Regions from separate parts of the Citrobacter amalonaticus genome, predicted to be linked through region 2. Evidence: riboswitches for the same ligand, from Rfam matches in the RefSeq annotation. Region 2 holds a riboswitch; the other holds the start of a gene.
What was found. Region 2 has a riboswitch for thiamine pyrophosphate ahead of thiC (phosphomethylpyrimidine synthase ThiC). Riboswitches for the same ligand answer to the same signal wherever they lie in the genome.
Positions count from the first base shown of each region.

Region 1 (3,142 bases), 1.2 Mb from region 2:
GTAAGGCGAGAAGGTCCACTCCAGCCCAAGCATGTGCCAGAGCGAAGCCAGCCATCCCTGGCGTCCATAGACGCTGAGAATACCAAACACCGCGACCAGCACCGGGAGGATCAGCGTCATGGCGCACAGGCGCAGCAGGGCCAGACGCCCCGGAAAGCGGCGTCGGTACAACGCGCGGGCAAGGAAGATGGCTGGAACGACAGAAAGCACCGCTGACAGGAAGGCCTGCCAGAAGGAAAAACGCACCACGTGCCACAGGTAGCTGTCCTGCCACAGCGAGGACCACGCCGCCTGCGGCGCGTTGAACCACAATGCCAGAAAAGCGGCCAGCGCCACCGCCACCATCAACGTGGCGGCACAAAGGCCTGGGATCAGCCAGCCGGCAATTAACGGCTGACGGCGCGTTGCCATTCGCTAATCCATGCCTGGCGCTGTGCCGCCACTTCCGCTGACGTGAATTCCAGGGTCGTTGCGGGTTTCGTCAGTTGTTCGAATCCGGCAGGCAGGGTGACATTCGCCACCGGATACATCCAGTTGCCGGTCGGGATAGCATTCTGAAACGCAGGCGAAACCATAAATTTGAGGAATTTTTCCGCCAGTTCAGGCTGCTTACTGGCTGCGGTACGCGCGGCGACCTCCACCTGCAGGTAATGGCCTTCACTAAAGTTGGCCGCCACGTAGTTCTCTTTTTTCTCTTCGATGATGTGATACGCCGGAGAGGTGGTGTAGCTCAGCACCAGATCGCTTTCACCTTTCAGGAACAGGCCATAAGCTTCGCTCCAGCCTTTGGTGACGGTGACGGTTTTTGCCGCCAGTTTTTGCCACGCCTGCGGCGTTTTATCGCCATACACTTTCTGCATCCACAGCATCAGCCCAAGTCCTGGCGTGCTGGTGCGCGGATCCTGATAAATCACCCGCCATTTCTGATCGCTCTCGACCAGTTCCTTCAGGCTCTTCGGTGGGTTTTTCAGTTTGTTTTTGTCATACACAAAAGCGAAGTAGCCGTAATCAAACGGGACGAAGGTGTCATTCTTCCAGCCGCCAGGAACATTGACCGCCTCGCTGGCGACACCGCTTTTCGCGAACAGTTGGGTTTGCGTCGCCGCTTCCAGCAGGTTGTTATCCAGCCCCAGCACCACGTCGGCCTTGCTGTTTTTCCCTTCCATCCGCAGGCGGTTGAGGAGTGAAACGCCATCTTCCAGCGCTACCAGTTTCAGCTCGCAGTTGCAGTCGGCTTCAAAAGCTTTTTTCACCGCCGGGCCAGGGCCCCAGTCTGCGGCGAACGAGTCGTAGGTGTAGACGGTAAGAACGGGTTTTGCGAAGGCAGGCGCTGCGCACAGGAGTAAAAGGGGAAGACATTTTTTCAACACTTTGCACCTCAAAAGATGGGTGGCAAAGGATTTTGAGCGGTAGCCTCAAATCCCTTCGCCGGCGTTATCCGGATCAGGTTCGACGGGTATTTTCTCAGCCCATACACTTCATCATTCAGGCAGCCTCTGAGTTCGCTCACCCCAGTCACATAGTGTTCTATGCTCCTGGGGATTCACTCGCTTGCCGCTTTGATGCAGCTTGAATGATTTTGTGTATGTTTAATTAGCACCCCGTTGAGAACGGCGTTAGTGTAGTGATTTTGCCGCGTTGCGGCAATCAGGGATCCGGCGGGGCAAACCACGCGGATTTAAAGTCGAACCAGCCGAGGGTGTTCATGCGCAAGCCGCGCATACTGCGCTGGCCCTGAATAATCAGCCAGTGGTGGATCAGCGGGACAATCGCTTTGCTGGCAAGCAGTTGCTGACACCACACGGCCAGATTCATTTCGCCGGTGCGCCAGCGCGCGGCATCGGCTTCCCAGTCCAGCGGAATACAGTGCTGTAACAGCGGGACTTCACACAGGTGCGCGAACAAAGAGAAGTCGAGCGGCAGGGTGAAGTTGGCGCTGTTAAGCCAGATGTCGCTTTCAATTTCCCCGGCATGCCATTGATCGTAGTCGATCTCCTGAATCTCTAGCTTCACCTGATGTTCAGCCAGGAGCTGACTCATGATCTGTGCAATCACCTGGTGTTCTATGTGTTCGTGATAATAGGTCAGCGTGAGCGTCTCCAGCCCGGCGGGTTTCTCGCCGTGGCCCGGCCGCGCATGATGCCAGCGCGGCAGCAGGCCATAGGCCGGGAACCAGTGGCGCTGATACTGTTCATCGGCATAGTAAAGCAGGTTGCTTGGTGACAGTATGCGGCTGACCCACTCCCGGACCGCCTGATTGGCGCCGCGATGGGTACGGGCGTCGAACAGCAGGTAATAGCACCCCTCTTCCAGACGGCTTTCGATGGCTTTTTCGTCGTCAGTGGGACCTTTCAGCGTCAGACCGCCGTTCGGCTCATCGCCGATATCCGGCAGTACCCAGACGTTCACTTCATCAATCAGGGCCCGAAAGCCGAAGAAATCGTCAAAAGCATGGATTTTTAACTGGTTGCGCGTATTCCGTATCACCGCGTACGGGCCGGTGCCAATCGGATGGCTGGAAAAATTGCTCAGGGTTTCCCATTCGCGCGGCAGGATCATCGCCGGGACCTGACCCAGCAGCCACGGCAGCCAGCGATCGGGTTGCGAAAGATGAATGTCCAGCGTCCAGGGCGTTGGCGAGACGATCTCGCTGATGTGCGAATAGAGCGGTAAGGCGTTAATGCGCGTTAGTGACGACACCACATCGTCCATTTCCAGTTCACGCCCGTGGTGAAAATGGATCCCTGGACGCAGGAAAAAGCGCCAGTGCAGGGGAGAAATTTGTTGCCAGTGGTGGGCAATGTCGGCTTCCAGTTCCCCATTTTCCTCATTTACGCGAGTCAGGGCGCTGAAGATTTGGCGGGCAATGTGGGTTTCTGAGCGACGTAATGCGCTGCCTGGCAGCAGATTTTGCATCGGGCGGTAGTAAAGTACGCGCAGGATGTGACGGCCCTGACGGAAGCTGCGGCCCAGATGGGAAACCAGCATCTGCCGCACGGCCGTTTTGTCGCCGACCAGTTGCACCAGTTGATCGATGCGATCCTGCTCCAGCAGATCTTCCGCACGCTGCTGCTGGAGCGCCAGTCCGGTATACAGAAAGGTCAGGCGTGAACGTTTTCCGCGTCCCACTTCCGCCTCCCAC
Region 1 covers NZ_CP014015.2:2,769,433-2,772,574, forward strand. The annotation lists gene thiP (thiamine/thiamine pyrophosphate ABC transporter permease ThiP) at 1-411, opposite strand, end outside; gene thiB (thiamine ABC transporter substrate binding subunit) at 387-1,370, opposite strand; TPP riboswitch at 1,403-1,614, opposite strand; gene sgrR (HTH-type transcriptional regulator SgrR) at 1,648-3,142, opposite strand, start outside.
Region 1: another riboswitch for thiamine pyrophosphate. It lies ahead of thiB (thiamine ABC transporter substrate binding subunit); the one in region 2 lies ahead of thiC (phosphomethylpyrimidine synthase ThiC).

Region 2 (3,142 bases):
CGCTCTCTTCCATCACCTCACGCGCCACCGCCTGTTCCAGGGTTTCACCCACCTCAACAAATCCGGCAAGTACGGTATGTACGCCGTTGCGATGGCGAACGTGTTGGGCAAGCAGGATCGAATCCTCACGGCGAATGGCGACGATAATGCAGGGGGCGATTTGCGGATAGTAACGTTCCCGGCAGTGGGTACAGAGCATCGCCCACTCGGTTTTACTCGGCTGCATCGGGTGCCCGCAGTAGCCGCAGAACTTATGCGATCGATAAAACTCCGCCAGTTGCACACCGCGACCCGCCAGTTGAAACAGCCCCGCATCCTGATCGAGCACCTGACGAACCGATCCCATCTCGTGACGCCGATGCTGTAGCACCAGCCAGACTGGCTCCCCTTCCCACTCTCCGATTTGCAGCGCTGGCTGCCCGACAAGATCGAAATTTGCCGCGTCGCCGTGTGGCAATTCGCCATGAGGCAACCATAATTTTTGCTCATGGCTGACGATCCACCAGCCGTGATCTAATTTTTCAATAATACGATCCATAGCTCTTGCACTACCTTTGCTTCACTGGCATGTTGATAACATTATTTTTACAATTCCTGCGTGAGCAGTTTTTAAATCTACACTTGCGGAGTCAATCATGCTAAACCAGCTGGAAGACCTGACAGAGCGCGTCAGAGGAAGTAACAAACTGGTTGATCGCTGGCTACATATACGTAAGCATCTGCTCGTGGCTTACTACAATCTGGTTGGCATTAAGCCTGGCAAAGAATCGTACATGCGGCTGAATGAAAAAGCGCTGGATGATTTTTGTCAGAGCCTGGTCGACTACCTTTCCACCGGACACTTCAGTATTTATGAACGTATTCTGCATAAATTGGAAGGTAACGGGCAGCTTTTAAAAGCGACAAAAATTTGGCCGCTACTGGAAGCTAACACACAACGCATCATGGACTACTATGACTCCAGCCTGGAAACGGCGATTGATCACGATAACTGCCTGGAGTTTCAACAGGTTTTATCCGATCTCGGCGAAGCGCTGGAAGCCCGATTTGCGCTGGAAGATAAGCTGATCATGCTGGTCTTTGACGCCATGCATGACAATGCGGTCATTAAACGTCCTGCTTGAGTTCGGCGCACATAACGCGTAATTTACCCCTATTGCCTCTTATCAGAGGTTACATCTTGTCGGAGTGCCTGGTGTGAAAACACCGGCTGAGACCGTTAATTCGGGATCCGCGGAACCTGATCAGGTTAAAACCTGCGAAGGGAACAAGAGTAATTCTGCTTTATGCGTAAGCCTTAACGGGCGGCGCACACCTATTACTCCTCCGTCGTCTGACAAGCCATCTCCTTACTTTTTTGGAATGAGCTATGTCTGCAACTACCCCTAAATTGTCCCGCCGCGAACAGCGCGCGCAAGCACAACACTTTATCGATACGCTGGAAGGCACCGCTTTCCCGAACTCCAGACGCATCTACATCACCGGCTCGACGAGCGATATCCGCATTCCGATGCGAGAGATCCAGCTTAGCCCGACGCTCATCGGCGGCAGCAAAGCGGAGCCGCAGTTTGAAGAAAACGAAGCGATTCCGGTGTACGACACGTCCGGTCCCTACGGCGATCCCGAGGTGGCGATCAACGTTCAGCAGGGTCTGGCGAAGCTGCGCCAACCGTGGATTGACGCCCGTCACGACAGCGAGGTGCTGACCGATCGGAGCTCAGCATACACCAAAGCACGCCTGGCCGACGACGGTCTGGACGAGCTGCGCTTCACCGGCTTGCTGACGCCAAAACGCGCCAAAGCGGGTAAATGCGTGACTCAGTTGCACTACGCCCGCCAGGGGATCGTCACCCCGGAAATGGAATTTATCGCCATTCGTGAAAACATGGGCCGTGAACGCATCTGCAGTGAAGTGTTACGCCAGCAGCATCCGGGCGAAGGATTTGGCGCACGCCTGCCGGAGAACATCACGCCGGAATTTGTGCGTGATGAAGTGGCCGCCGGACGGGCGATCATCCCTGCCAACATCAACCACCCGGAATCTGAGCCCATGATTATTGGCCGTAACTTCCTGGTAAAAGTGAATGCCAACATCGGTAATTCCGCCGTCACCTCCTCCATTGAAGAAGAAGTGGAGAAACTGGTGTGGTCAACGCGCTGGGGAGCGGACACCGTAATGGACCTCTCCACCGGTCGCTATATTCACGAAACCCGTGAGTGGATCCTGCGTAACAGTCCGGTGCCGATCGGCACCGTACCGATCTACCAGGCGCTGGAGAAGGTCAACGGGATCGCCGAAGATCTGACCTGGGAAGCCTTCCGCGATACGCTGCTGGAGCAGGCCGAACAGGGGGTGGACTACTTCACCATCCATGCCGGGGTGCTGCTGCGCTATGTGCCGATGACCGCGAAACGTCTGACAGGGATTGTCTCGCGCGGGGGATCCATTATGGCGAAATGGTGTCTCTCTCATCACAAAGAGAACTTCCTCTACCAGCACTTCCGCGAGATTTGTGAAATCTGCGCCGCCTATGACGTATCGCTGTCGCTTGGCGATGGCCTGCGTCCGGGTTCCCTTCAGGACGCCAACGACGAGGCGCAATTCTCGGAGCTGCATACGCTGGGGGAACTGACGAAGATCGCCTGGGAATACGATGTGCAGGTGATGATTGAAGGCCCGGGCCACGTGCCGATGCAGATGATCCGTCGCAATATGACCGAAGAGCTGGAGCACTGTCACGAAGCGCCATTCTACACCTTAGGCCCACTAACCACCGATATCGCACCGGGTTACGACCATTTTACCTCAGGGATTGGCGCGGCGATGATCGGCTGGTTTGGCTGCGCGATGCTCTGCTACGTCACGCCGAAAGAGCACCTCGGGCTGCCGAACAAAGAAGATGTCAAACAGGGGCTGATTACCTACAAGATTGCCGCCCATGCCGCCGACCTGGCGAAAGGGCATCCGGGGGCGCAAATCCGTGATAACGCGATGTCGAAAGCGCGCTTTGAATTCCGCTGGGAAGACCAGTTTAATCTGGCGCTCGACCCGTTCACCGCCCGCGCCTACCACGACGAAACCCTGCCCCAGGAATCCGGCAAAGTGGCGCACTTCTGCTCCATGTGCGGCCCGAAATTCTGC
Region 2 covers NZ_CP014015.2:1,535,694-1,538,835, forward strand. The annotation lists gene nudC (NAD(+) diphosphatase) at 1-538, opposite strand, end outside; gene AL479_RS07375 (Rsd/AlgQ family anti-sigma factor) at 636-1,124, shown strand; TPP riboswitch at 1,175-1,284, shown strand; gene thiC (phosphomethylpyrimidine synthase ThiC) at 1,370-3,142, shown strand, end outside.